DNA from 3 places in the Roseateles microcysteis genome. Region 3 is predicted to be linked to each of the others. Evidence: predicted binding sites of a transcription regulator. Region 3 holds the regulator's gene; each other region holds the start of a gene.
What was found. Region 3 encodes LexA, which represses DNA repair genes until DNA is damaged. Its sites were predicted from a motif close to ACTGTATNNNNATACAGT; they were not measured.
Positions count from the first base shown of each region.

Region 1 (9,850 bases), on a different contig from region 3:
CAGCATCGATGTTGGCAACGCCGTCGACCTGTCAGCCTTGCAGCAGACCTTGGCCGTAGCGGTTGAGCAGGTCGACCAGCAGATGTCACCCTGGAAACCGGACAGCGATCTCGCGCGGCTGAATCGCGCAGCCGTGGGCGAGTGGGTGGCGCTGCCTGCTGAAATGCTGGAGGTGCTGGACTGTGCGCTCGATGTCAATCGCCTGAGCGCCGGCGCATTCGATCCCTGCGTAGGGGCGCTGGTCGATGCTTGGGGGTTTGGCGCGGTGCGCGATGCACCTGATGCGCAGGCGATTCGCCTCGCGCGCGAGGCCATGCCGGTTGCCGCACACGAATGCATTGAGCTGGATGGACCTGCCGGGCGTGCGCGCAAGCATTCGCCCTTGCAACTGGACTTGTGCGGCATTGCAAAGGGATATGCGGTGGACCGCATGGCCCTCGTTCTGCAGCAGCACGGTGTGCGACATGCGCTGGCTGCGCTTGACGGCGAACTGCGCGCCGTGGGCGCTCAGGCCAGCGGCAAGCCCTGGGCCGTGGCGCTCGAACGCCCTGAGGCTGGGCGCCGCGCGGTGCACGGGGTCATCGCGCTGGAGGACCTTGCCGTGGCCACCTCGGGCGACTACCGACGCTATCTGGACGTGGAGGGGGCGCGCTTGGCACACACCATGGATCCGCGCCGCCGCGCGCCCGTGCGCAACATGGTGGCCTCGGTCACCGTGCTGGCGCGTACCTGCATGCGGGCGGATGCCTGGGCCACGGCCTTGCTGGTGGCCGGTGCCGACGAAGGTCTGGCCATGGCACAGGGGATGCGGATGGATGTGCTGTACCTCTTGCGTCGTGCAGAGCGGCTGACGGAAGTCGGGCTGGGGCGGTTCGACCAGTCCGGCCATAATTCGACGAATTCATAGGCTCGTTGGAACCTGTCTTCCTTTTGCATCATGTTCATCTGCCGCGACGAGTACGACACCAAGGACGAGTGCAAGGCGCCGGGTTTCGCGAGCCACGCCAGTGCCGAGCGCTGATGGACTGCGCCCGCTAGCCGCCGCGATGTCCGATCCCATCTTCGTCCCTGCGGGCATTCGCCCCAGCGACGAGCAGCAGACCATCCAGACGACTCGAGCACGGCATCTGCTGATCGAGGCCAATGCCGGCGCTGCCAAGACGACCACGCTCGCCTTGCGCATCGCGCAGGCCTTGCATCGCGGCGCCTCGCCGCAGATGATTCTGGCGCTGACCTATACGGCACCGGCTGTGCAGGCCTTGCAGGCGCAGTTGCGCCTGATCGGTGTTCCGGCGGCGCAGATTGCCGCTCTGCGCATTCACACCTTCGAGTCGTTCAGCGCGGAGCTGCTGCTCGCCCTTGAAGGCCCAGGCGCCTTGCAACTGGCCAGCCTGGAGCAGATCAGGCCCTACCTGCTGCGCGCCATCGAGCGCGCGCAAAGCTGGCCCGACGAGCGCTATCCCGAGGAGATGGCTGTCACGGCTTCGTCAGAGGCCCTGGTCGAAGGGCTGCTGCAGTCGTTTGCGGTTTTGAAAGGTGGCCTGGGCGTTGAGCAGCGACTGGGCGACGTCGGGCTGAGCCCGGAAATGGCCGAAGAGCTGGGCTGCGACTACTTCACGCTGCGAGTGCGCGGCGCCTTTGAGGCGATTCGCCGCGGCGGGCATCCCGACCATCCGGCCTTTCGTTTCGACGGTGATGCCTGCTACGACCTCGCCCGCGCCCTGCTGGCAGAGGAGGGCCTCGCCACGGGTGAGCATTCGCCGCTGGCGCTGGGCCTGGCGCTGATCGTCGTCGACGAAATGCACGACACCAACCGGGCGATGTTCACCGTGCTCAAGGCGCTGCTGCAGCACAACTCGCGTGCGGCCTTTGTCGGCGTCGGTGACCGTGACCAGGTGATTCACTCGCAGGCGGGCGCGGAGGCCGGCTTCATGCGCGAGCATTTCGAGCAGGAGATCGGCCAGCCGATGCGCCTGCCGCTGACGGCCAGCCATCGTTTTGGCGCCACGCTGGCGCAGGCCGCCGGCCTGCTGGCATGCAAGCCCTATCTGGCCGCCGGCCTTCGTGCCACCGAGATCTGCTTGCTCCCCGCCGACTCGCATCGCCTGCAGGCCCAGTTGATCGCGCGCATCGCGCAGGAGCACCTGGCGCAGTCAGGGCTTCAGGATCTGCGCCTGCTCTTGCGCCGTCCTTCGCAATCGGTGCTGATCGAGCGCGAGCTCCTGAAGCTCGGCATTGCCTATGACGCGCAGGGCCTGCGCCCCTTCCTGCAGCGCCGCGAAGTGCTGCTGGTGCGCGGCCTGCAGGCCTTTTGCAGCAATGACTTCAGCGGCTTCCCGGACAAGGCGCAGCGAGCGCAGGTGCTGGAGGCCATGATGCTTTTCTGTGGCGCCTGGATCGACAGCACCGAGCTGCGCCATGTCGACGCCGTGACCGCGCAGCGCCGAGCGATCGAGGAGGCCGCAAGCCCCGTCGATGGCATGCATGACTTCATCGCCAACCAGGTGCTGCGCACGGCCTCGGACTTCGCCAGACCCAGGCTGCACGCAGCAATGGAGCTACTGCGTGCGGGTGGCCTCAGCACGTTTGCGCGCGGGTTCATGCAGGCGCTGGACCCGGCAGGCCTGGCGCGTGCCGTGCTGGTCCGCCGGGAGGACATCACCCAGGTGCGCGACAACATCGCCCAGCTCGTGCAGGTGGTGCTGGCCGAGGACACCAGCGTGGCCGACGGCTTCCAGATGCTGCATGCGCTGGCCCTGGTGCAGTCGCGTGTGCGGGGCAAGTCGCGCGTGACACTGTCCAGCATCGAGGCCGCCAAGGGCCTGGAGTTCGACCATGTGCTGATTCCGCACCTCAGCCGTGGCGAGTTTGTCGGCGAGGCCGGCGCCGCTGAAAGCCGCAATCTGCTCTATGTGGCGATGACGCGCGCGCGGCAGCGCCTCACCCTGGCCTTCAATCCACAGGCGCCCTCACGCTTCCTGCTGGACGCGGGCTTGCTGCCTGGTCCATGATTTCCCCGGCTTGCCGTGAAGCGTGAGGCCTGTGACGATCCGGGCATGCGACAAGCGACAGGAGAGGGGGCCGTCGATGGCCGCAGTTTGAGCGCCAGGCAGTTGGCATCGCCCGCGACGGGGCACGATGGCTGGCGGGCCCAGGCATGGCAGCTGCCGCTGCTGGGCGGGGTGACGCTGGCGCTCTATGTGGCCGTGCTGCCGGGCCATTGGCTGGACGTGGGCGTGCATCGCGAGAGCTTTCTTGCGCTGCACACGCTGCTTGAGATGGCGGCGGTGCTGGTCTGCCTGACCGTGGGGCTGACCGCCAATTACACGCTCGGCGATGCTACCGGCCGACGCGCGCCAGTACTGACCACGGCCTTCCTGCTGATCGCGGCGCTGGACCTGCTGCACTTGGCCAGCTATGCCGGCATGCCCGACCTGTTCTCGCCCAACACGCCGCACAAGTCCATCCTCCTGTGGCTGCTGGCGCGCCTGGTAGCGGCCCTGAGCCTGTTGGCCTGGGCAGCCGGGTGGCAGCTTCGCCAGGGCCGCATGGGCGCCCTGTGGCTGGGACTGGCGGGCCTGCTGTTTGTGATCGTGTGTGCGCTCGCCGCTCAAGCGGTGGTGGCGCCTCAGCAGCTGCCGGCGATGTTCGTGCCGGGACAGGGCCTGACACCACTGAAGAAGGGCCTGGAGCTGGGCATTGCCGGCCTGAACCTGCTGGCCCTGGTCCTGCACGCACGGCGCCGACGCGGCGATGGCCGCCAGGGTGGCGACACCGAGTTGCGTCTCGCGCTGTGGCTGGCTGCGCTGGGGGAGGGTTTCTTCGTGCTCTTCTCGGAGCGCTCGACCGACATGGCCAACATGACCGGCCATCTCTACAAGCTGCTCAGCTACGCGCTGCTGTACCGGTGCATGTTCATCGACCGCGTGCGTCGCCCCTTCATCGAGGCCGAGCTGCGCGAGGCCAAGTATCGCAACCTGCTGGAGCTGGCGCCCGACGGCGTCGTGGTGACCGATCGCGAGGGCCAGATCCTCATTGTCAACCGCGCCCTGGAACAGATGTTCGGCCGCCGGCGCGAGGACCTCGTGGGGCAGGGCATGGAACTGCTGCTGCCGCCGGCCCTGCGAGAGCGCCACCTGGCGCATAGGGCCCGCTACATGGACTCGCCCGGCTGGCCGGCCATGCGCGGCCGCGACGGGCTGCGGGGCCTGCATGCCGACGGCCATGAGTTCGACATCGAGGTGGCGCTGGGCCTGGACGACGGCGGCGAGCAGCCGCGGCTCACGGCCTATGTGTCTGACATCAGCGAGCGCCGCGCTCACGAGCGCGAGCTGCAATACCGTGCCACGCACGATGCCCTGACCGGCCTGCCCAACCGCTGGCTGTTCGCCGACCGGCTGGCCGCCGCCGCCTCGGGCGGGCGCGCGCTGATGCTGCTGGTGCTGGACCTGGACGGCTTCCATGCGGTCAACGAGTTCCAGGGCACGCCGGCCGGCGACAGCCTGCTGCGCGCCTGCGCCGCGGCGCTCCTGCCGGTGCTGCCCGAGGGCGCGACGCTGGCACGCCTCGGCAGCGACGAGTTCGCCATCCTGTGCGACATGGTGACCACGCCCGAACTGCTCGCCAGCCGGCTGCAGACGGTGCTCCTGGAGCTGGGCACCGGCGCCGGCCAGACGGCCTGCTTCGGGCTGCTGCTGGAGCCCGCGCCGCGAGAGCTGAGCCCCACCGAGTTGCTGGGCCGCGCGCAACTGGCCCTTCAGTCGGCCAAGGCGCTGGGCAAGGGCCAGGTGCAGCGCTACACCGAGCAGCTCGGCGAGCGCTCGCGCCGCGATGCCTTGCTTGAGCAGCGCCTGCGCTTGGCCTTGCAGCAGGGCACGCTGGACCTGCATTACCAGCCCCAGGTCGGCGTGCCGGACGGGCGGGTTCTCGGCTTCGAGGCCCTGCTGCGCTGGGACGACATGCAGCTCGGCATGGTCTCGCCGGCCCTGTTCGTGCCGGTGGCCGAACGCGCCGGGCTGATGGGCGAGATCGGTGCCTGGGTGCTGCAGCGTGCCTGCGCGCAATTGCGCAACTGGCGTGATCAGGGCTTCGAGACCGTGGTGGCGATCAATCTCTCGCCCCTGCAGTTCCGCGATGCGGCCCTGGCCGAGCAGGTTCTGCAGACCCTCGGCCGCCATGCCCTGCCCAGCTGCTCTCTGGTCGTGGAGATCACCGAATCGGCGGTGATGGACGACCCGGCCGAAGCGGCCCGGCAGTTGCAGCGCCTGCAGGACGCGGGCATCGCCGTGCATCTGGACGACTTCGGGACCGGCCACAGTTCGCTGGCCTGGCTCAGGAGTTTCCCGATCCAGGTGATCAAGATCGACCGCAGCTTTGTGCGCGACATGCTCCGCAAGGACAGCGATGACGCCATCGTGCGTGCCGTCATCGGACTGGCCCACACGCTCGGCTGCCGCGTGATCGCCGAGGGTGTCGAGGAGCAGCCCCAGCTGGAGCGCCTGAGCGCGCTGGGCTGCGACGAATACCAGGGCTGGCTGTTCAGCCCGGCCCTGCCGCCGGACGCCGCGCGGCTGCGGGCCTGAACGTCTGAACTTCCGGGCTGCCTGACTTCAGCGCCGCGACCTGCGGCCGCCGCACCGGCCCTGGTGCAGGCGCTGAATCCGCGCTGGTGCAATCTGGAATGCTGTATGAAAATACAGTATGTCTTTCAAGCCCAGCACCAATGCCAAGCCGGCCCTGGCCCAGCCTCTTTACGTCCAGGCCGATGCCCTGAAAGGTCGCGGCAGCGCCTGGGCCATCAAGCACCGCTTCAGCAAGGACCTGCGCGAGCAGTTCGATGACGGCTGGGGTTCGCTGCAGCAGGAGGCTGAAGTCGAGCACCTGCCGCCGGCCACGCAGATCATCGAAGAGCGGGCCAAGACCATCGTCTCGACCAATCAGTCGCCGGACATCGGCTTCGACATTTCCATCAACCCGTACAGAGGATGCGAACATGGCTGCATCTACTGTTTTGCGCGGCCGACCCACAGTTACCTGAATCTGTCGCCGGGCCTGGACTTCGAGACCCGCATCGTCGCCAAGGTCAATGCGCCCGAGCTCCTGCGCGAGGCATTGAGCAAGCCGGGCTACAAGCCGCGGCAGCTGTGCATGGGCACGGCCACCGACGTGTACCAGCCGATCGAACGCGAGCTGCGCATCACGCGCCGCATCATCGAGCAGCTGGCCGAATGCGGCCATGCCTTCTCGATCGTCACCAAGTCCTCGGGGGTTGAGAGAGACCTGGACCTGATAGCGCCGATGGCGGCGAAGAACCAGGTGGCGATCTATGTCTCGGTGACGACGCTGGACCCGCACCTGGCCCGCACGCTCGAGCCTCGCGCAGCGGCGCCGCACCGACGGCTGCGCACCATCAAGACGCTGGCTGAGGCCGGCGTCCCGGTGGGTGTGAGCGTTTCGCCCATCATTCCCTTCCTCAACGAGCCGGAGCTGGAACGCATCCTCGAGGCCGCCGCCGAGGCCGGTGCCAGCATGGCCTTCAGCATTCCGCTGCGCCTGCCCTGGGAGGTCGACCCACTCTTTCAAGACTGGTTGCAGCAGCACCAGCCAGACAAGGCCGCGCGCGTGATGGCGAGGCTGCGCGAGATGCGCGGCGGCAAGGACAACGACCCCAACTTTGGCACCCGAATGACCGGCGAGGGCATCTGGGCACAGCTCTTGCGCCAGCGCCTCAACAAGGCCAGCGCCAGGCTCGGCCTCATGCGGGAGCGCTCGCCCCTGGATCTCAGCCAGTTCAAGCCACCTGGGGATGTTGATTCAGCGCAGGCGGAATTGTTCTAACTCAATGAATCAGCGGCAGCCGGCCAGGATGTCCCAGTCGCTTCTGTAGACCTGGCTCTGCACGCCACTGTAGCCAAGCACGGTGTGGAACAGCTGGTCGTGCGAGAAGGGCTGGTCCAGGCGGCTCTTGAGGCAGCCGCTCCTGAGCTTGAGTGACTGGCTGCTCGCTTCGGGCATCCACAGGATCATCGGGATGTGCGTCTGCTCCTTTGGTGCCATGCTGTAGGGCAGGCCGTGCAGGTACAGATTGTTCTCGCCGAGTGATTCGCCGTGGTCGGAGGCATACAGCATCGCAGTGTCGAAGCGATCCGACTTGGTCTTCAGCCAGTCGATGCTGCGGGCCAGCAGCCAGTCGGCATAGGCGATCGAGTTGTCGTAGGCATTGACCAGGGCCTGGCGTTCGCAGTGCTGCAGGGCGTTGGACTTGCACTCGGGTTGGAAGGGCTTGCGGTCTGCGGGCGAGCGCTTGTAGTAGGCCGGCCCATGGCTGCCCATCTGGTGCATCACCAGCACCACGCCGCGTGCCACGCGTTCGGGGTCGAGCGCGCCGAGGCGTTCGTCCAGGCCATGCAACAAGGCGCCATCGAAGCACTCCGTGCCATCGCAAAGCCCTGCCGGCAAAGGCGCTGCGCCAGCCACCGGCTGTGCCGCCATGGCGCTGGGCACGCGGTCGCAGATGCCTTTGCAGCCCGATTGGTTGTCCAGCCAGAGCACGGCCAGGCCGGCGCGCTGCAATACGTCCAGCAGGGTCTCCTGCGAACGCTTCTGCTCGATGAAGGCCTCGCGGCCCAGGTGCGAGAACATGCAGGGCAGCGAAGCAGCGGTGCTCGTGCCGCAGGATGAGACATTGCGGAAGCTCAGAACATCGGCCTTCGCCAGCTCCGGATTGGTGGTCGGCCCATAGCCGTTCAGCGAGAAGTTGGCCGAGCGCGCTGTCTCACCGACCACCAGCAGCAGCAGGCGTGGCTTGGCCCCTGGATCGCGCGCAATCAGCTTGGCATCAGCGCCAATCACTTCCGGCGGGCCCTTGGGTGCGGCGCGCTTGGCGGCCATCACCGAGCCCAGCGAGTAATACAGATTCACCGGGCTGATCATGTAGCGCAGCGACTTGTTGTTGCGCATCGTCGAAGCCAGGTCGGCAAAGCAACTCAAGGCCAGGCCTACGGCCAGCACCAGGCCGCCAGCGAAGGCCAGCAGATTGCGTCCCAGCCGACCTGGCCAGGGATGCGAATGCAGCTTGCGCTTCCACAGCCAGGCGATGGGCAGCAAGGCCAGCAAGGCCAGGCTCAGGAGCAGGCCGACGCTCAGGAGGTCGCGGCTTTCGCGCACGTCGGTCTGCAGGATGTTGACCACCATGGTCGGGTCGATCACCGTGCCATAGCTGCCCATGAAGTGGGCCAGCGGCGCGGCACTGAGCAGCATGACGGCCAGGGCCGGCTTGATCAGCTTCGGCCAGGCAAACAGACTCAAGAGCGCGCCGAGGATGGCCGTGACCATGCCGGCGAACACCAGCACGAAGACACGCCCGCTGCCATTGCTCAGGTCAGGCAGTGCCAGCATGCGCTGCCACAGCGGCCAATTGCCGAAGACACCCAGCCACAGGGCGCCCAGCCAGGCGATGGTCAGCGGTGAATCGAGGGTGGGTTTGCCAAACAGGCGGAAGAGGGCGCGCATGCGTATCGTTGCATCATGTCGATGGCGCGCATTGTGGCCCAGCGCGCGGCCGGGAGCCGCGGCAGGAACAGCAGCTTCAGGCAGCGGCCTTGGTGCGCAGGGCCAGACCGCCCACGGCGCGCTGGTTGCGAGCCAGGGCGGTACCCAGCGGACGCACCCAGCGGGCTTGCAATTCGTCAATGCGCTGCGCCAGGTCGGGCGCGTCGGCCACCTTGTCGGCATGGCGTTGCAGCACCAGGCTGGCCATGTCGATCAGCTTGGCGTTGCGGGTCTGTTCGCCTTGCTCGATCAAGAGTGCCACGCCCCTGCGCGCTTCATGGCGCAGCGAATAGCGCATCGCCGTCTCGGCCACGCCAAAGATGCGCGCATGGCAGTCGCGCAGCTCGCTGGCTGCGGCCTCGTTGCGTTCGGTCATAGCCACCATCAGCTCGGTGCTGGACTTGGAGACGCAGTAACGCAGTCCGAGCCGCGTGATCGTGACGTCCATCTCCTCGAGCTGGATGTCCTGCGCATGCAGCCGCACCAGCAAGGCGGCGAGCAGGGTGGCCGCTTCAAGATCGAAATCAGGGCGTTCGGACTGCGCGCTCAGGTCGCGCGTCAAGGCCAGCGCTTCCGCCAGTTGCCGGCCGTACAAGGCTTTGATGATGCGCAAGACCTGGTCGAAGCGCTGCAGGCGGACGCTGTCCTCGGTTCGCTCGCCCAGTTGAGCCAGGCAGTCCTGCGCGTAGGCCAGGCCCTTGCTGTCCTTCTTGTCGAAGCGCATCAGGCCGAGCAGCACCAGGCCCAAAGGATCGAAGAGCTTGGACTTGAGGCCGTTGGCCATGGTGCGCTCGAACAGGCGGACCGCCTCTTCGCGTTCGCCGGCATAGAAGGCCAGCGTCGCACAGCGTTGCGTGCGCAGGATGCAGCCCGGCGTCAGGCGGGCGGCGGTGCGATAGGTTTCCAACGCTGCCGCCACCTCGCCTTGCTCCATCTGCACGCGGCCCATCATGTCGTAGGAGTCGGCGTGGTCGGGCATGTCGCCGATCAGCACTTCCAGCGTGCGCCGCGCAGCGACCAGGTTGCCCGAGGCCAGCTCGGCACGCGCCACGCCCAGGCGCGCCCAGGGCACGGTCTTGGCCTCGATGATGGCGTCGTACATCTTGCGGGCTTCGGCATGGCGCTCCAGGCGCAGGAGCAGTTCGGCGCCGATGCGGGCCGCATAGAGCCAGAAGGGCGCGCGCGCTTCGAAGCGCTTCATGCAGAGGTCGGCAGCCTTGGCAAAGTCCTCGTTCTCGATGGCCTCGAAGATGTCTTTCAGGATGCGCTTGCGGTAGCGCGCGCTAGCCAATCGCTCGGC
Region 1 covers NZ_JBAJMV010000001.1:752,985-762,834, reverse strand. Annotated here, with positions in the region: gene V3596_RS03475 (FAD:protein FMN transferase) at 1-907, shown strand, start outside; gene V3596_RS03470 (ATP-dependent helicase) at 1,047-3,011, shown strand; gene V3596_RS03465 (bifunctional diguanylate cyclase/phosphodiesterase) at 3,057-5,582, shown strand; gene V3596_RS03460 (PA0069 family radical SAM protein) at 5,701-6,837, shown strand; gene V3596_RS03455 (phosphoethanolamine transferase) at 6,847-8,511, opposite strand; gene V3596_RS03450 (response regulator) at 8,588-9,850, opposite strand, start outside.
Region 1: a site for LexA is predicted at 5,683-5,700, ahead of V3596_RS03460 (PA0069 family radical SAM protein). Genes of this name have one in related genera too.

Region 2 (9,850 bases), on a different contig from region 3:
GGCGGCATCGGGAGCCTCAAGATGAACGCAGTACTGAGCAAGCCCAGCCTCTTGCGCCGGATGCGGCCCCTGTTTGCCGGCTTCGACGTGCCGCTGCTGCTGGCCATGTTCTGGCTGATGGCGCTGGGCCTGCTGTGCATGTATTCGGCCGGCTATGACCACGGCACGCGCTTCGTCGACCACGCCCGCAACATGTTGCTGGCGCTGGGCGTGATGTTCGTCGTGGCGCAGGCGCCGCCGCAGAAGGTGGCGCGGCTGGCGGTGCCGCTGTACGTCTTCGGCGTGGCGCTGCTGATCGCGGTGGCGCTGTTCGGCATCAGCAAGAAGGGCGCGACCCGCTGGCTCAATATCGGCGTCACGCAGATCCAGCCCTCCGAGCTCCTGAAGATCGCCGTGCCGTTGATGCTGGCCTGGTGGTTCCAGAAGCGCGAGGGTCAGTTACGGTTGCCGGACTTCGTAGCCGCCTTCATCCTGCTGGCCATTCCTGTCGGGCTCGTGGCCAAGCAGCCAGACCTGGGCACGTCGATCCTCGTGCTGGCCGCCGGCCTCTATGTGATCTTCTTCGCCGGCCTGTCCTGGAAGCTGATCGTGCCGGCCGTGGTGGCGGGCGCGCTTGCCATCACGGCCCTGGTGATGAGCGAGGACGCGATCTGCCAGCCCGAGGTCAAGTGGCCGGTGCTGCGCGAGTACCAGAAGAACCGCGTCTGCACCCTGCTGGACCCGAGCAAGGACCCGCTGGGTAAGGGCTTCCACATTATCCAGGGCGAGATCGCCATCGGCTCCGGCGGCGTGACCGGCAAGGGCTTCATGAAGGGCACGCAGACCCATCTGGAATTCATCCCCGAGCGCACGACCGACTTTGTGTTCGCCGCCTATGGCGAGGAGTTCGGCCTGATCGGCGCACTGGGCCTGCTGATCGGCTTCACCGCGCTGATCCTGCGCGGGCTCGTCATTGCCAGCGAGGCGCCGACGATGTTTTCGAGGCTGCTGGCGGGCGCCATCACCCTGAGCTTCTTCACCTATGTATTCGTCAACATGGGCATGGTCAGCGGCATCCTGCCCGTGGTGGGCGTGCCCTTGCCCTTCATCAGCTATGGCGGCACGGCCATGGTGATGCTGGGCATCAGCCTGGGCCTGCTGATGGGCATTGGCCGCAGCCGCCGCGCATCGCACCATTCCTGAGCTGTTCCCGAGTCACTCCTGAGCGGGCGGCGGCAAGGCCTGCTGCGACTGGGCCTGGAAGCGGATCGTGAAGCGGGCGCCTGGCGTTTCGTGGCCGGGCGAGGGGCGGCGTTCGCGGGTGTCGTCCAGCGTCACCTCGGTGCCATGCTGTTGCGCGATCTCGCGCACGATGGCCAGGCCCAGGCCCGAGCCATCCACCTCGGTGCCAAGCGCCCGGTAGAAGGGCTGGAATACCTTCTCGCGCTCGCTTTCGGGAATGCCGGGGCCGGAGTCTTCCACCTGCAGCACGACGACCTGGCCGAACGGGTCTTCCACGACGCGCACCGTCACCGTGCCGCCGTTTGGCGTGTAGAGCAGGGCGTTGTCCACCAGATTGCGTATCAGCTCCCGGATCAGCAGGGGATGGCCCAGCACGCGCAACTGGCTGGCGGCGATCTCCGCGCCTTCATAGCCGAGGTCGATGCGCTTCTCCATCGCGCGGGGCACGAAGTCGCGCACTGTTTCAATGGCCAGGCCTGAGAGATTGACCATGCTGCGGCGCGCGGCATGTTCCTTGTCTTCGGCGCGCGCCATGGCCAGCAGCTGGTTGACCATGTGGGCGGCGCGCTGGCTGGAGAGCGCGATCTGCTGCAGCGAACGCTTCAATTCGGACGGCGAACTGCGGCCTTCATCGATCTCGCGCTGCGCGAACTCGGCTTGCGTGCGCAGGCCGGCCAGCGGTGTCTTCAACTGGTGCGCGGCATCGGCGAGGAAGTGCTTCTGGCTGCTGATTGACTGGTCAAGCCGCGCCAGCAGGTCGTTGATGGCGCGCACCAGTGGCGCCACTTCATCGGGCACGCGGCCTTCGTCGATGGGACTCAGGTCCGAGCTTTCGCGGCGGCGGATGCGGCGCTGCAATTCATTCAGCGGCGCGATACCGCGCGCCAGGGCCAGCCACACCAGCAGCACCGCCAGCGGCAGGATCACGAACTGCGGCAGGATCACGCCCTTGATGATCTCGTTGGTCAGCCGCGAGCGCTTTCCCAGCGTCTCGGCCACCTGGACCAGCATCGTCCGGTTGGCGCCGGTCTGGCCTTCTGGCGCGACCCAGAGATAGGCCACGCGCACGCTCTCGCCGCTGATCTCGTCGTCGCGGAACTGCAGGTCCCAGGGCTGGATGCTCGCGTCGGCCTGAGGCACCGGCAAGGCCTGGTCGCCGCTCAGGTACTCGCCACGCAGGCCTAGCACCTGGTAGTAGACGGTGTCGCTTTCGTCTGCCCGCAAGAGCGCGGCGGCTTCCGCGGAGAGGGCATAGCGAGCCTTGTTCTGCGTGCCGCGCGCCGACTCGGTGGCCACCTGCAGGCCAAGGTTGCGCGCCATCTCGCCGAGCTCGCGGTCGTAGGGCCGGGCGGAAATGCCCTGGGCCACCAGCCAGGTCAAGGCCACGCTGATCGGCCAGATCAGCAGGAGCGGCGCAAGCATCCAATCCAGGATCTCGCCGAACAGCGAGCGGGGCTGTGGTGCGGCGCTCATTGGACGAAGGGTCGATGGCTGCTGCCAGCCATCGGAGAGTCCCGTTCAATCATTCAGCCGGGGATCTTTTCGAGGCAATAGCCGAGGCCGCGCACGGTGGCGATGCGGATCGGCCCCTGCTCGATCTTCTTGCGCAGCCGGTGGATGTAGACCTCGATCGCGTTGTTGCTGACCTCTTCGCCCCATTCGCAGAGGCGCTCCACCAGCTGGTCCTTGCTGACCAGTCTGCCGGCGCGCTGCAAGAGCACTTCGAGCAGCGAAAGCTCGCGCGCCGACAGTTCGATCATCTGTTCGTTGATGTAGGCCACGCGGCCCGTGGCATCGAAGGACAAGGGGCCGTGCTTGATGACCGTGGATGCACTGCCCAGGCCACGACGCGTGAGGGCGCGCACCCGCGCTTCCAGCTCCTGCAGCGAGAAGGGCTTGGCCATGTAGTCGTCGGCGCCCAGGTCCAGGCCCTTGACGCGCTGCTCCACGCTGTCGGCCGCTGTCAGTATCAGCACCGGCACACTGGAGCCACGGCCGCGCAACTTGCGCAGCACCTCCAGCCCATGCAGCTTGGGCAGGCCCAGGTCCAGGATCAGCAGGTCGAACTCATGGGAGGCCAGCGCGGCGTCGGCTTCGCTGCCGCTGCCGACCTGGTCTACCGCATAGCCCGAGGCGCGCAGTGAGCGCAGCAGGCCATCGGCCAGCACTTGGTCGTCTTCAGCGATCAGTATCCGCATGGGCTGTCTCCGTGTTTCCCCCATTCTAGGGAGCAATACATGCTGACAAACCTTGGCAGCAGACCCTGGTTAAACTACTGTACGGATATACAGATTTCGGCTGATAATGCCTTCAGCCCCCAACAGGAGAAAACATGGACGCACCGGTCAAAGCCCTCAACACCGAAAAAGCCAAGGCTCTGCAAGCCGCACTGGCCCAGATCGAAAAGCAGTTCGGCAAGGGTTCGATCATGCGCCTGGGTGAAGGCGAGGTGATCGAAGACATCCAGGTCGTCTCCACCGGCTCGCTGGGCCTGGACATCGCCCTGGGCGTTGGCGGCCTGCCGCGCGGCCGCGTGGTCGAAATCTACGGCCCCGAGTCCTCCGGCAAGACCACGCTCACGCTTCAGGTCATCGCCGAAATGCAAAAGCTCGCCGGCACCTGCGCCTTCATCGACGCCGAGCATGCGCTGGACATCCAGTACGCGCAAAAGCTGGGCGTCAACTTGCAAGAGCTGCTGATCAGCCAGCCCGACACCGGCGAGCAGGCCCTCGAAATCGTCGACGCCCTGGTGCGCTCCGGCTCGGTGGACCTGATCGTGGTCGACTCGGTCGCTGCGCTTACGCCCAAGGCCGAACTCGAAGGCGAAATGGGCGACAGCCTGCCTGGCCTGCAAGCCCGCCTGATGAGCCAGGCTCTGCGCAAGCTCACTGCCACGATCAAGAAGACCAACTGCATGGTCATCTTCATCAACCAGATCCGCATGAAGATTGGCGTGATGTTCGGCAGCCCCGAAACCACCACCGGTGGCAACGCCCTGAAGTTCTACGCCTCGGTGCGCCTCGACATCCGTCGTATCGGCTCGATCAAGAAGGGCGAAGAAGTCATTGGCTCTGAAACCAAGGTCAAGGTCGTCAAGAACAAGGTCTCGCCCCCGTTCAAGACGGCGGAGTTCGACATCCTCTATGGCGAAGGCATCAGCCGCGAGGGCGAAATCATCGATATGGGTGTGAACGCCAAGGTGGTCGAGAAGTCCGGCTCCTGGTACGCCTACAACGGCGAGAAGATCGGCCAGGGCAAGGACAACGCCCGCGAGTTCCTGCGCGAGAACCCCGACGTGGCCGTCGAGATCGAGAACAAGATCCGCGAGTCGGTCGGCATCGCACTGATCAACAGCGTTCCCGGGGCGGAGTAAGCGCCGATGGCGGCCGGCAAGCCGCTGTCACTGAAGGCCCGCGCGATCGCGCTGCTGGCTCAACGCGAGCACAGCAGCGCCGAGCTGCGGCGCAAGCTGCTGCGTATTGCACGGGATCGTGACCGAGCAGCTGCCCTTGCTCAAGCTGGTGAAGCGGCGGCCAGGCGGGAGGCATTCGCCGAGCCCAACGAAGAATCGGCGGTGAACGCGGCCGAGGTCGCGGCCGAGGTTGAGCAGCTGCTGGTCTGGCTGCAAAGCCAAGGCTATCTGAACGAAGAGCGCTTCATCGAATCGCGAGTTCATGTTCGTTCGCAGCGCTTTGGCGGGCTGCGCATCAAGCAGGAGCTCGCCCAGCATGGGCTGGCTCTTTCGCCCGAGCAGGCGCAGGCCCTGCGTGAGGGCGAGCTGGACAGGGCACGCGAAGTGCGCCGCCGCAAGTTCGGCGAGCCAGCGCCACTGGCGCAGGCTGACCGGGCCAGGCAGAGCAGGTTTCTGGCGGCCCGGGGCTTCTCACCCGAGACGATCCGCCGCGCGCTCAAGTCGGAGACTGAGTCCTGACCTGGCTCAAGGCAGCTCGATAAAGCAAGGGAAAGGCAGCGCCGAGCGGCCGCTTCAGGCACCAATACGGGGCGCGCCGACAGTTCCGCGAAAGCCTTGATGCGGCGCAGCATGCTACATTGCCGGCTTGCGCAAACTCCGCGGCAACCGATGTTCCATCGTGCCCCGCGGTCTTGTCGCGAACCCTGCAAATACCTCTCGATGTCCCCGAACGCCCCCTCTGCCGAGCGTCGTTTGATGCACAGCCGCGCCACGCTGGTGCAGGTCTATGCACGCGAGGACGGGCTGTTCGACGTGGAAGCCGAACTGCGCGACATCAAGACACGCGACATGCAGCTCTCGGCCGGCATTCGCAAGGCCGGCGAGCCGGTTCACGACATGCTCTTGCACCTCGTCGTCGACAAGCACCTGAACATCATCGATGCCGGCTCGGTCACCCATGCCATGCCTTACCCCGGACATTGCGACCGTCACGGCAACGCCTACGCACGCCTGAAGGGCCTGAACCTGTTGAAGGGCTTCCGCGCCGCAGTCAAGCAGCAGCTCTCCGGGGTGCAAGGCTGCACCCATCTGACCGAGCTGTGCCAGATCCTGCCTACCGCCGTGATCCAGGCCTTTGCCGGCGTTGTCATCGACACGCGGGAAGGCAGCGACGACGGCCAGCCCCCTTTCCAACTCGACCGTTGCCATGCGCTGAGGCGCGATGGCGAAGTCGTGCAAGCCCATTACCCGCGCTGGTACCGCCAAGGGGAGGCCCGCGCGGCCGCTCCGGCCGTGGCGCCTGCAAGCACTTCCTGAAGACTATCTTTCCCTCTAAGCGAGACCCCTATGAAGATTCATGAATACCAGGGCAAGGAAATCCTGCGCCAGTTCGGTGTGCCGGTGCCGCGCGGCATTCCCGCCTTCACCGTGCAAGAAGCGGTGGAAGCCGCGCAAAAGCTGGGCGGCCCGGTCTGGGTGGTCAAGGCTCAGATCCATGCAGGCGGTCGCGGCAAGGGCGGTGGCGTCAAGGTCGCCAAGACCCTGGACGACGTGAAGGCCCTGGCCGAAAAGATCCTCGGCATGCAGCTGATCACGCATCAGACCGGCGCTGAAGGCCAGAAGGTCCGCCGCCTCTACATCGAAGACGGCGCCGACATCAAGAACGAGCTCTACGTCTCGCTGGTCACCGACCGCGGCACCCAGAAGGTGGCCTTCATCGCTTCCAGCGAGGGCGGCATGGACATCGAAGAGGTCGCCCACTCGACCCCCGAGAAAATCATCACCGAGATGATCGACCCGCTGGTGGGTCTGACCGCCGATCAGAGCAAGAAGATCGCCGCGGCCATCGGCCTCACCGGCGCCTCCATCGACCAGGCCGTCGACATCTTCGCCAAGCTCTACAAGTGCTACATGGACACGGACGCGTCGCTGGTTGAAATCAACCCGCTGAACTGCGATTCCAAGGGCAACCTGATGGCCCTGGACGCGAAGTTCAACTTCGACGCCAACGCGCTGTTCCGTCACCCGGAAATCGTCGCCTACCGCGACCTGGACGAAGAAGATCCGGCAGAAGTCGAAGCCTCCAAGTTCGACCTGGCCTACATCAGCCTGGACGGCAACATCGGCTGCCTCGTGAACGGCGCCGGTCTGGCCATGGCCACGATGGACACCATCAAGCTGTTCGGTGGCGAGCCGGCCAACTTCCTGGACGTCGGCGGTGGCGCCACGGCCGAGAAGGTCACCGAGGCCTTCAAGATCATGCTGAAGAACGAGTCCGTCAAGGGCATCCTCGTGAACATCTTCGGCGGCATCATGAAGTGCGACACCATCGCCGAAGGCGTGATCACCGCCTGCAAGGCCGTGAATCTGTCTGTGCCGCTGGTCGTCCGCATGAAGGGCACCAACGAAGAACTGGGCAAGAAGATGCTGGCCGAATCCGGCCTGCCCATCATCGCCGCCGATTCGATGGCCGAAGCCGCGACGAAGATCGTTGCCGCCGTTGCCTAAGCCCAGCAAGGAAAAGAAACCATGTCGATCTACATCAACAAAGACACCAAGGTCATCACCCAGGGCATCACGGGCAAGACCGGTCAGTTCCACACCCTGGGCTGCCAGGCCTACGCGAACGGCAAGAACGCCTTCGTCGCCGGCGTGAACCCCAAGAAGGCGGGCGAGAAGTTCTCGGACATCCCAATCTTCGCCACCGTCAAGGAAGCTGCCGGCCAGACCGGCGCCACCGTTTCCGTGATCTACGTGCCGCCCGCTGGCGCCGCTGCCGCGATCTGGGAAGCTGTTGAAGCCGACCTGGACCTGGCCATCTGCATCACCGAAGGCATCCCGGTCAAGGACATGCTGGAAGTGCGCAACAAGATGAAGGCCAAGGAAGCCGCCGGCGGCAAGCGCACGCTGCTGCTGGGCCCCAACTGCCCCGGCCTGATCACGCCCGATGAAATCAAGATCGGCATCATGCCTGGCCACATCCACCGCAAGGGCCGCATCGGCGTGGTCTCGCGCTCGGGAACGCTGACCTATGAAGCCGTGGCACAGCTGACCGAAATCGGTCTGGGCCAATCGTCGGCCGTCGGCATCGGTGGCGACCCGATCAATGGTCTGAAGCACATCGACGTGATGAAGGCCTTCAACGACGATCCGGACACCGACGCCGTCATCATGATCGGCGAAATCGGCGGCCCGGACGAGGCGGAGGCCGCCCGTTGGTGCAAGCTGAACATGAAGAAGCCGGTCGTCGGCTTCATCGCTGGCGTCACCGCCCCTCCGGGCAAGCGCATGGGCCACGCCGGCGCGCTGATCTCGGGCGGCGCCGACACGGCAGATGCCAAGCTCGCCATCATGGAAGAGTGCGGCTTCACGGTCACGCGCAATCCGTCCGAGATGGGCAAGCTGCTCAAGGGCCTGCTGTAAGGCAAGCTCTGGCACCAGCCAAGACCGAGGGGGCCGCAAGGCCCCTTTCTCTTTTCTGCCGGTATCCAGCGAGGCCTTCGCTATAGTGGGCCGCACCTGGGTTGCCCGGCAAAACACGAATCAGCAATGGACAACTTCCTGAGCCCCGAGTTCTGGCTGGCAGTCGGCCAGATCATCATGATCGACATCCTCCTGGGTGGCGACAACGCCGTGGTGATTGCGCTGGCCTGCCGCAAGCTGCCGGATGCGCAGCGGCGCAAGGGCATCCTTTGGGGCACCGTCGGCGCGATCCTGCTGCGCGTGGTGCTGATCTTCTTTGCGCTGACGCTGCTGAAGATCGCCTTCCTCAAGCTGATCGGCGCGGCGCTGCTGCTGTGGATAGGCATCAAGCTGCTGGTGCCCGAAGACGATGACGAGCATGCCGGCATCGAGGCCAGCGACAAGCTCTGGTCGGCCGTCAAGACCGTCATCGTGGCCGACTTCGTGATGAGCCTGGACAATGTCGTGGCCATTGCCGGCGCGGCCGAAAGCGCCGGCGGCGAGCATCAGATGCCGCTGGTGATCTTCGGCCTGCTGGTGTCCATTCCCATCATCGTGGGCGGCAGCCAGCTGGTGATCAAGCTGATGGACCGCTTCCCTTTCGTGATCACGCTGGGCGGCATGCTGCTGGGCTGGATCGCTGGTGGTATGGCCATCGACGATCCGGCCTTGCTGGCCTGGGTGCCCACCGTGCCAGCGGCCAAGCCTGGCGGCGCACCCGATGTGCTGCCGGCCCTCCACTACGCTTGTGCGGTGGGTGGCGCGCTGCTGGTGCTGTTGGTTGGTAAGCTGCTGGCGCGGCGCAAGTCCTAGGGAGCGGGCATGAGCGGAGGCGGATTCTGGAAACGCGTATTGGGCGGTGCTGGCAACGAGGCCAGCGAAGCCGAGCGCGCCGCCCCGGCCGGCTTGCAGCGCTACGAGATTGGCGAGGAGATAGGCCGCGGCGCAATGGCCGTCGTCTACCGCGCCACCGACAAGCAAAGCGGCGAGACGTTGGCCATCAAGCGCCTGGCACTGCAGCGCGAGTTCGCCTCCGAAGACCTGGCCGAGGTGCGCCAGCGCTTCATGCGCGAGGCCCGCGCCGCCGGCCATCTGCAGCATCCCGACATCCTGCGGGTAATCGATGCCGGCGAGGCCGAGCAGGACGCCTTCATCGCCATGGAGCTGGTCTCGGGCGAGGACCTGAGCCACTTCACCCGCGCCGGCCACCTGCTGCCCCTGCGCGAGACCGTGGAGCTGGGCATTCGCCTGGCCCGTGCGCTGGCCTATGCCCACAGCCAGGGCGTGGTGCACCGCGACATCAAGCCTGCCAACGTGATGCTGGACCGCGCCAGCGCGGCCGTGAAGATCATGGATTTCGGCATCGCCCGCATTGCCGACGGCAGCCGCACCCGGACCGGCCTGGTGCTGGGAACGCCGTCCTTCATGTCGCCAGAGCAGCTGGCGGGCCTGAAGGTCGATGGCCGCAGCGACCTCTATTCGCTCGGTGCCCTGCTTTATCAGCTCCTGACCGGCCAGCTGCCGCATCAGTCGGAGTCGATGGCCAAGCTGATGTACCGGATCGCCAACGAGCCGGCCCCCGACGCCCGCCACCACCGCAAGGAGCTGCCCGAGTCGCTGGCCCTGGTGCTGGCCTTGGCGCTCGAGAAGCGGCCCGAGCTGCGCTATGCCAGCGGTGAGCAGCTGGCGCAGGACCTGGAAGCGGTACTCCCGCAGTTGCCAGCCGAGCCCGTCGCCGAGCCTGCTTCAGTGCAA
Region 2 covers NZ_JBAJMV010000007.1:296,426-306,275, reverse strand. Annotated here, with positions in the region: gene mrdA (penicillin-binding protein 2) at 1-25, shown strand, start outside; gene rodA (rod shape-determining protein RodA) at 22-1,182, shown strand; gene V3596_RS20045 (sensor histidine kinase) at 1,195-2,694, opposite strand; gene V3596_RS20040 (response regulator) at 2,748-3,419, opposite strand; gene recA (recombinase RecA) at 3,554-4,594, shown strand; gene V3596_RS20030 (regulatory protein RecX) at 4,601-5,152, shown strand; gene V3596_RS20025 (DUF2889 domain-containing protein) at 5,354-5,950, shown strand; gene sucC (ADP-forming succinate--CoA ligase subunit beta) at 5,981-7,141, shown strand; gene sucD (succinate--CoA ligase subunit alpha) at 7,163-8,056, shown strand; gene V3596_RS20010 (TerC family protein) at 8,183-8,908, shown strand; gene V3596_RS20005 (serine/threonine-protein kinase) at 8,918-9,850, shown strand, end outside.
Region 2: a site for LexA is predicted at 3,496-3,513, ahead of recA (recombinase RecA). Genes of this name have one in related genera too.

Region 3 (9,850 bases):
GGACTTCAATTTCCGCTTCTCGACCGAATCGACGCCGGAGAGCCTGAAGCAACGCGTGCACGCGCTGCTGGACCGCCATGGCCTGGACTACCGCCTGGAATGGACCTTGGGCGGCGAGCCCTTCCTGACGCCGGTGGGCAGCCTCTCGGAAGCGCTCGCCGCGGCAATCGAGGCTGAAACCGGCCGCAAGCCGGAACTCTCGACGACCGGTGGCACGTCGGACGGCCGTTTCATCGCCAAGATCTGCCCGCAGGTGATCGAGTTCGGGCCCATCAACGCAAGCATCCACAAGATCGACGAATTCGTGCCGGTGGCCGACATCGAACCGCTGACCGCCATCTACCGGCGCACCCTGGAGAATCTGCTGCTGTGACAAGCACCCTGATTGCCTGCATCGAGGCACAAGCCGCCCGCCTGAGTACGGCGGGCGTTTCATTTGGGCATGGCACGACCAATGCCTTTGACGAAGCCGCCTGGCTGGTGCTGTGGCGCCTGCAGCTGCCGCTCGATGCACTGGATGAGCACGCCCAGCAAGACCTGACCCAGCAGCAGCTGGCCGAGATCGAAGCCCTGGTGGGCGAGCGCATTGCCAGCCGCAAGCCTGCCGCCTACCTGACCCGCGAAGCCTGGCTTCAAGGCGTGCCCTTCTATGTGGACGAGCGCGCCATCGTGCCGCGCAGCTTCATCGCCGAGCTGATTGCCGATGCCAGCATCGACGGCTGGTTGTCCGAAGACACGTCGCGCGTGCTGGACTTGTGCACTGGCAACGGCAGCCTGGCCGTGCTGGCCGCGATGGCCTGGCCCGACGTGAAGGTGGATGCCATCGACCTGAGCACCGAGGCGCTGGAAGTTGCCCGCATCAATGTGGACAGGCATGGCCTGCAAGAGCGCATCCGGCTGCTGCAAGGCGATGGCCTGGCGCCTGCCGACGGCGAGTACGACCTGATTCTTTGCAACCCGCCTTATGTGAACAGCGGCTCGATGGCCAGATTGCCGGCCGAATATCTGGCCGAGCCTGAGCTCGCGCTGGCTGGCGGCAGCGATGGCATGGACTTTGTCCGCCAGTTGCTGGCTGCCGCACCGCGACATTTGAGCGAGCACGGTGTGCTGGTGCTCGAGATCGGCAACGAGAGAGAATTTTTCGAGGCTGCATTCCCGCAGCTGGAAGTGGCTTGGATGGAGACATCGGCCGGAGACGACCAGGTATTGCTGGTCACGAAAGAGGCCCTTCAGGCATGTTGACAACCCCCACGCTCCTTTTACTCGCTGCCCCCCGAGGGGGCGCTGTCGCCTTTGGGGCGGCCCTGCAGGCGACACAATGATTACTCTACGCAATATCACGCTGCGCCGCGGCACCAAGGTCGTCCTCGACGACGCCAGCGTCACCCTGCAACCCGGTGAAAAGGTCGGCCTCGTGGGACGCAATGGCGCCGGCAAGTCCAGCCTCTTTTCGCTGCTGACCGACCGGCTGCAAAGCGACAAGGGTGAGGTCGAGATTCCGCGCCAGTGGGCGGTGGGCGAGGTCGCGCAGAACATGCCCGAAACCGACATGCCGGCCACCGAGTTCGTGCTGGAAGGCGACACCCGCCTGATGGCTGCCCGCAAGGCGCTGGAAGAAGCCGAAGCGGCCGAAGACGGCCATGCGATGGCTGATGCTCATGGCCTGCTTATGGATGCCGGCGCCTTTGATGCTCGCCCGCGCGCGCAGGCGCTGCTCATGGGTCTGGGCTTCAAGGGCGCGCAGGTCGATGCGCCAGTCAACAGCTTCTCCGGCGGCTGGCGCATGCGTCTGCAACTCGCTCGTGCGCTGATGTGCCCGGCTGACCTGATGCTGCTGGACGAGCCGACCAACCACTTGGACCTGGACGCCCTGGTCTGGCTGGAAGCCTGGCTGCAGCGCTATGAAGGCACGCTGATCATCATCAGCCATGACCGCGAATTCCTCGATGCGATCACCAAGGTGACCTTGCACCTGGATGAAGCCAAGCTGATGCGCTACGGCGGCAACTACACGGCCTTCGAGGCGATGCGCGCCGAGCGCATGGTCTTGCAGCAGGCAGCCTTTGAGAAGCAGCAGGACCGCATGGCGCACCTGCAGAAGTTCATCGACCGCTTCAAGGCCAAGGCCAGCAAGGCCAAGCAGGCGCAGAGCCGCGTGAAGGCGCTGGAGCGGATGGAACGCTTGGCGCCCGTTCTCACGGCTTCGGACTTCTCGTTCGAGTTCCGCGAGCCAGTCAGTCTTCCAAATCCAATGCTGATGTTCGACGAAGTCGCCTGCGGCTACGACACCGACGAAGGCGAAAAGATCATCGTGCGCGGTATCGACCGTTCCGTGCTGGCCGGCCAGCGCATCGGCATCCTTGGCGCCAACGGCCAGGGCAAGTCAACCGTGGTGAAGACCGTGGCCCGCATGCAGCGCGCCATGGGCGGCAAGATCACCGAGGGCAAGGGCCTGTCGATCGGCTACTTTGCCCAGCAGGAAATGGATGTCTTGCGCCCTGACGAAGGCCCGCTGATGCACATGGTGCGCCTGGCCAAGGAGGTCAGCCCATCGGCACGCGAGCAGGAGCTGCGCGACTTCCTGGGCCAGTTCCGCTTTGTCGGCGACATGGTCAACCAGCAGGTGGGCAGCCTCTCCGGTGGCGAGAAGGCGCGCCTGGTGCTGGCCATGCTGGTCTGGCAGCGCCCCAACCTGCTGCTGCTGGACGAGCCGACCAACCATCTGGATCTGCAAACCCGCGAGGCGCTATCGATGGCCTTGAACGAGTTCGAAGGCACGGTGATGCTGGTCAGCCATGATCGCGCGCTTCTGCGGGAGGTCTGCGATGAGTTCTGGCTGGTCACCAAGGGCGGCGTGGGGCCGTTTGACGGCGACCTGGATGACTACCAGAAGTGGCTGCTCGACCAGTCCAAGGAAGCGGCCAAGCTGGCAAAGGAAGCGGCGAAGGAGGCGAGCAGGAAGACATCGTCCGCTGCGGTCGCTGCGCCTGCGCCTGCGCCCGCTGTCGCGGCACCTCCGCCGCCTGCTCCCATCGCCTCGCGCGAGGACCGCAAGGCCAGCGGCCAGGCCCGTCAGAAGCTGGCCGAGCAGACCAGGCCCTTGCGCAAGGAAATGGAAGGCATCGACGCCAGGCTGAACAAGCTGGCGGACGAGCGCACGGCATTGGAGGCGCAGCTGGCCAACGGCTCAGCCACCCCGCCGCAGATTGCCGAGGTGGGCAAGCGACTGAAGGCCATCCACGACGAACTGGAAGCCGCCGAGCTGCGTTGGCTGGAACTCAGCGGCCAGGTCGACGCGATGCACGCGGCAGCCGCCTGATTCCGGCTTGATGCGTGCCTAGCTCGCCAAGACGGCGGCCATTGCCAAGGCTGCCGGCAACGCCTGCACGTAGAGAATTTTCTTGCCGACCGTCGCTGCGCCATACACGCCAGCGACGACGACGCAGCCCAGGAAGAACAGCTGCACGTCCACCTTGCCCGCAACCAGGCCCCAGGCCAGGCCTGCGGCGAGGAAACCGTTGTACAGGCCCTGATTCGCCGCCAGCGTCTTGCTGGCTTCAGCGAACTCCGGCTCCAGCCTGAAGACCTTGCGACCCAGCGGCTTGGTCCAGAAGAACATCTCCAGCACCAGGAAGTACAGATGCAGGGCGGCCACCAGGCCGACCAGCACATTGGCGAGCATCGTCATCTCTTTGATCTCCGTCGAAGCGAGCCAAGGCTCGCGGAATAACCATTTCAATTGTGTGCAATTGAATTGCGAACTACATTATCACCCATGGCACGCAGCAACACTCCCGGCAAACAAAGCACTCCAGCAGATTGGCTGAGGCTCGACCAGCAGCTCTGCTTTGCGCTGTATTCCAGCTCGCTGGCCATGACCAAGCTCTACAAGCCCTTGCTGGAACCGCTGGGCCTGACCTATCCGCAGTACCTCGTGATGTTGGTGCTTTGGGAGCAGGACGGCATCAGCGTTTCCACCTTGGGCCAGCGGCTGTCGCTGGATTCGGGCACCCTGACCCCCCTGCTCAAGCGACTTGAAGCGGCCGGGCTGATCAAGCGCCAGCGCGCCAGCGACGATGAGCGCCGCGTCGAGATCTTCTTGAATCCTGAAGGCCAGGCCCTGAAGCGCCAGGCCCAGGACATCCCGCCACAGCTGGCCTGCGCCTCGGCCTGCTCACTGGAAGAACTGAGTTCCCTCACCCGGCGCCTGCATGAGTTGCGAAAGCAGCTCAGCGACGCCGCTGCAAACCCCACCTCACCTCAACAGGAATGAATATGGCACTCGACAAGGTCCTCTACACCGCACGCGCCACTTCGACCGGCGGCCGCGAAGGCAAGTCTGCATCCAGCGATGGCGCATTGAGCGTCGCGCTGTCCACGCCCAAGGAGCTCGGCGGCGCCGGCGGCCCGGGCACCAACCCGGAGCAGCTGTTTGCTGCCGGCTATTCGGCCTGCTTCATCGGCGCGATGAAGGCCGTTGCTGGCAAGATGAAGCTGGCACTGCCGGCCGACCTGTCGATCACTGCCGATGTCGGCATCGGCCCGATTCCCGCCGGCTTTGGCATTCAGGTCGCCATGGCAATCAGCCTGCCAGGCATGGAGCGCGCTCAGGCCGAAGCCCTGGTGGCTGCCGCCCACCAGGTCTGCCCTTACTCGAACGCCACGCGCGGCAATATCGACGTGGCACTGACCGTCGTCTGAGACAACTGCACTGAGGCACGTGAACCCGCCGCCGGCGGTTCTCGCTGAACCCCGCCGCGGCGGGGTTTCTTGGTTTCTCAGGCCAGCAACTGCAGCAGCAGCTCGACCCGCGCCTTGACCGGGCTCAGCGCTCCCGCGCTGGGCAGAGCGCCGCCAATGACTGGGCCGGCGTCGCAGCGTGTGCTTCGCAGCACCCGCACGCCCTGAGCCTGGGCGCGCATCAAAGCAGCTGTCAGGCGCTCCGACAAGGTGCCGTTGCCTGTTCCGGCCACAACAATGCCTTGCACGCCTTGCGACAGCATCGCGTCGACCACGCGGCCATCGGCACCAGCGTGGTTCTGGATCACCTCGACCCAGGGCCAGGCATCCGCATCTATTTCGATGCGCGCAAGGCCAAGCGCCTGCGCTTGCACAGGCGGCGCGCCAAGCCAGCGCAGCCTGCCCTCCTCCACCACACCCAATGGCCCGCCCTCGACAGACGCGAAGGCCTCAACCGCATAGCTATGCACCTTGCGCAGACGATCAGCGCCGTGAACCTTGCCGCTCATCACCGCCAGCACGCCGGATTTCGCTTGCGACGCCACCACCACTGCATCGAGCAGGTTCTGCGGGCCATCCGGCGCCAATGCTGTTGAAGGCCGCATGGCAGCCGTGAAGACGACCGGTTTGCCCGGCGCCAGCACACGCTGCAGGAAGAACGCACTTTCCTCGAGAGTGTCAGTGCCATGCGTGATGACGACTGCAGCCACCTCCGGGCGTGCAAGATGCCTGTCCACGATCTGGGCCAGGCGTTGCCAGGTGGCGAAATCCATGTCCTTGCTGTCGAGCTGCGCGACCTGCTCCGTCTCGAGCTCATAGGCAGCCAAGGGCGGCGCCGCAGCCACCAGCTGCTCGATCGACACCTGCCCGGCCACGTAGCCGACGTTGTCGGCCGCATCAGCAGCCTTGCCCGCAATGGTGCCGCCGGTACCCAGAATGACGATGCGCTCAGCTTTGTTTTGCAATTTGGAAATTCCTGGATGAAAATACAGCCACTGGATAAATACTCAGCCGCCGGCTGATCCTGCGCTCTGGCTTGCAGTTCATTCGACAAGCCGGGCGCAACAACACAAAGAGGATCTTGTGGACGACAGCCCGAAACTCACTGCCCGCCAACAGCAAATCCTCGACCTGGTGCGCGAGTCCATCGCGAAGACAGGCTCCCCCCCCACCCGTGCCGAAATCGCCAACGAGCTCGGCTACCGCTCGGCCAACGCGGCCGAGGAGCACCTGCAAGCACTGGCCCGCAAGGGCGTAATCGAACTGGTGGGCGGCACCTCGCGAGGTATCCGCCTGAAGTCTGACACATTGCGCGCGTTACACGAGGCAAGAGAAGCTCGCGAGCGCCAGTTTTCACTGCCCATGCCGGGCATCGCGCAATTGAGCCTGCCCCTGGTGGGCCGTGTGGCGGCCGGCAGCCCGATCCTCGCGCAAGAGCATATCGAGCAGCATTACAGCGTGGAGCCCTCGCTCTTCGCCCGCAAGCCGGACTACCTGCTGCGAGTCAAGGGCATGAGCATGCGCGACATCGGCATCGTCGATGGCGACCTGCTGGCCGTGCAACGCGCCAGCGAGGCCAGGAACGGTCAGATCGTGGTGGCCAGGCTTGGAGATGAAGTCACGGTCAAGCGCTTCAAGCGCGGCCGCGCCGGCATCGAGCTGCTGCCAGAGAACCCGGATTTCGAACCCATCATCGTCAGCAATGACGATGAGAGCTTTGCCCTGGAGGGTCTCGCCGTCGGGCTGATCCGTTCGCAATTCTGAACGGGGCCGCTTGATGACGCAGTCGACCAAGGCTCAGCATCGTGACGAGTGCGAGGAGCTGGAGCAGATTCCAAACATCGGTCCGGCCGCTGCGGCCGATTTGAGGCTGCTGGGTATCAAGAAGCCGCGTGAACTGCGCGGCCGCGACGCCTTCGTTCTTTATCAGCAGCTTTGCGCAGTAACCGAACAGCGTCATGACCCCTGCGTGCTCGATACCTTCATGGCGGCCGTTGATTTCATGGGCGGCGCTGCTGCCAGCCCGTGGTGGCATTACACGGCGCAACGCAAGGCACTTTACGGAACTATCTAATCAGCATTGAATCAGGCGCTCGCTGAGTATTGACCAGGCCCTACCGGGAACAAGTTCAATCTAATGGGCCAGCTGGAATTTTGACGAGCATGGCGAGTCCGACAACTGCGCCAAAGAAAAAGCCCCGGCTGCTTTCGCAACCAGGGCTTTTGAATGTTGGCGGAGTGGACGGGGCTCGAACCCGCGACCCCCGGCGTGACAGGCCGGTATTCTAACCAACTGAACTACCACTCCATTCGGGGATATATTTCAATCACCGGGTAATTTAAGCCGAATTCAATTTCTTGAATCCAACCAAGCTCACCAAACTCGCCCGTCTTGCGACGGGATTGTCAAAATCTCCCATCATGCGACGGGACTACCCAGATAAATCTGGCGTCCCCTAGGGGATTCGAACCCCTGTAGCCACCGTGAAAGGGTGGTGTCCTAGGCCTCTAGACGAAGGGGACAAAACTTCTGCACCTGAACGCGCGCCACTCAAGCCTTGAAACTTGGTGGAGGTAAGCGGGATCGAACCGCTGACCTCTTGCATGCCATGCAAGCGCTCTCCCAGCTGAGCTATACCCCCTTTTGAATTTCTTCAATCAGGGCGCGCTGTTCAAGCGTGTCACTAACTATACCATCAAAATACAAGCGGCCAACTGAATGGCCGCTGATATTAGCAAACCTTGGCGGAGTGGACGGGGCTCGAACCCGCGACCCCCGGCGTGACAGGCCGGTATTCTAACCAACTGAACTACCACTCCGCGTGGGGTAATTTTGAACAACCTCTTCAAACTCGCGTTCAAAAAGACTGCCAAGTATTACCAAACTTGCCCGTCTTGCGACGGATTGACCAGATAAATCTGGCGTCCCCTAGGGGATTCGAACCCCTGTAGCCACCGTGAAAGGGTGGTGTCCTAGGCCTCTAGACGAAGGGGACAAATCCTTCTGTCACTTGAACTGCGCGCCACTCAAGCTTTGAAACTTGGTGGAGGTAAGCGGGATCGAACCGCTGACCTCTTGCATGCCATGCAAGCGCTCTCCCAGCTGAGCTATACCCCCGTTTTCACGGCCGACTGCGCACTTTCGTGTTCAGCCTTGGTTACTTTGATTCTCAAGCTACCGCGAGTATCTAAACTCAGCCGCCGCTTGCAATTCAATGTATCGCGCTGTTCAAGCAAGACCAAGAGTATAGACCGTTTTTTAGGCCCCACGCAAGCGTTCGATGACTTTTTCTTTGCTGAACAGTTCGAGCACGGCATCGAGCGATGGCGTTTGCGCGCGGCCACACACCAGCACCCGCACCGGAATCGCGAGTTGCGGCATCTTCAGGGCATGGGCACCAATGACCTCCTTGATCGCTGCCTGGATGGCAGCCTTGTGCCACTCGATGCCGGCGAACTTGTCGGCCAGCGCGGTCAAGGCTGGCTTGATCGTGTCGGTTACGTGAGCGGTCAACTCTTCCGCTGACGGCGTCACCGCAGCAAAGTACATGCTCAACCAGTCGGCGAGCGCGACCGTGGTCGCGCAACGATCCTTGAACAGAGCACACATCGGCTGCAGCTGCGCCGCTTCGGCCTGAATGCCGCGCTTGGCCAGTTGAGCCGAGACCAACGATGCCAGGCGAGCTTCGTCGATCTGCTTGATGTACTGGCCGTTGACCCACTCCAACTTGGCCGGATCCCATTGCGACGGGCTCTTGGACAAGTGCGTGCCGTCGAACCAGCTGACCATTTGTTCGCTGGAGAACAGCTCGTCGTCGCCATGACTCCAGCCCAGGCGCGAGAGGTAGTTGAGCATCGCCTCGGGCAGGTAGCCGTCGTCTTCATAGGCCGTCACGCTGACCGCACCGCGGCGCTTCGAGAGCTTCTGGCCATCGTCGCCCAGGATGATGGGCAGATGGCCGAATACTGGCAGCTTGGCGCCCAACGCATGGAAGATGTTGATCTGCCAGGGCGTGTTGTTGATGTGCTCGTCACCACGGAAGACATGGGTGATCGACATATCCCAGTCGTCCACGACCACCGCGAAGTTGTAGGTCGGCACGCCATCCGGGCGAACGATGATCAGGTCGTCGATCTCGCGGTTGTTGATCGTGATCGGACCCTTGACCAGATCGTTCCAGGTCACGTCGCCATCCACGGGATTCTTGAAGCGCACGACCGGCTGCACACCTTCAGGTACGGCGGGCAACTCCTTGCCTGCCTCGGGGCGCCAGGTGCCGTCGTAGCGCCGCTTCTCGCCGCGTGCATCTTGCGCCGCCTTCATCGATTCGAGCTGCTCGGGAGTACAGTAGCAGCGGTAGGCCTTGCCCTCGGCGATCAGCTGATCGACCACCGCCTGATAGCGCTCCAGACGCTGCATCTGATAGATCGGGCCTTCGTCGTACTCAAGGCCCAGCCACTTCATCGAGGCAAGGATCTGCTCGACCGAATCCTGCGTCGAGCGGGCCAAATCGGTGTCTTCGATGCGCAGCACGAACTGGCCGCCGTGGTGGCGGGCGTAGGCCCAGGAATACAGCGCAGTGCGCGCGGTACCCAGGTGCAGGAAGCCGGTGGGCGAAGGCGCAATGCGGGTGCGCACGGTGGTGGAAGCTTGTTGGCTCATCAGTTCTTCAACAATGTGGAAAGGCCGCGCAGCAGATCGTCGGTGATGTCGTCGACATGCTCGAGGCCGACGGACAGGCGGATCAAGCCCTGGCTGATGCCGGCAGCGCGACGTTGCTCTTCGCTCAGGCGGCCATGCGAGGTCGTGGCCGGATGCGTGATGATGGACTTGGTATCGCCCAGGTTCGTCGCGATGCTCAGGACGCGAGTGCTGTCGATGACGTGGAAGGCCGCGGCGCGCGCAGCCTCGGGTGTTGCACCGTGCAGTTCAAAGGACAAGACGGCACCGCCCTGCCCCGATTGCTGACGCATGGCCAGCTCGTGCTGAGGATGCGACGCTAGTGATGGGTAGTGGACGCGGGCAACTTCCGGGCGCGCTTCCAGCCAGCTCGCCACAGCCAGTGCCTGCTCGCTTTGTGCCCGCATGCGCAGGCTCAGTGTCTCGAGG
Region 3 covers NZ_JBAJMV010000002.1:349,361-359,210, forward strand. Annotated here, with positions in the region: gene dapE (succinyl-diaminopimelate desuccinylase) at 1-373, shown strand, start outside; gene prmB (50S ribosomal protein L3 N(5)-glutamine methyltransferase) at 370-1,242, shown strand; gene V3596_RS06600 (ATP-binding cassette domain-containing protein) at 1,319-3,319, shown strand; gene V3596_RS06605 (DUF1304 domain-containing protein) at 3,338-3,688, opposite strand; gene V3596_RS06610 (MarR family winged helix-turn-helix transcriptional regulator) at 3,776-4,273, shown strand; gene V3596_RS06615 (organic hydroperoxide resistance protein) at 4,276-4,701, shown strand; gene V3596_RS06620 (asparaginase) at 4,779-5,705, opposite strand; gene lexA (transcriptional repressor LexA) at 5,824-6,504, shown strand; gene V3596_RS06630 (helix-hairpin-helix domain-containing protein) at 6,518-6,814, shown strand; tRNA gene V3596_RS06635 (tRNA-Asp) at 6,972-7,048, opposite strand; tRNA gene V3596_RS06640 (tRNA-Glu) at 7,188-7,263, opposite strand; tRNA gene V3596_RS06645 (tRNA-Ala) at 7,307-7,382, opposite strand; tRNA gene V3596_RS06650 (tRNA-Asp) at 7,484-7,560, opposite strand; tRNA gene V3596_RS06655 (tRNA-Glu) at 7,661-7,736, opposite strand; tRNA gene V3596_RS06660 (tRNA-Ala) at 7,783-7,858, opposite strand; gene gltX (glutamate--tRNA ligase) at 8,000-9,403, opposite strand; gene V3596_RS06670 (O-succinylhomoserine sulfhydrylase) at 9,403-9,850, opposite strand, start outside.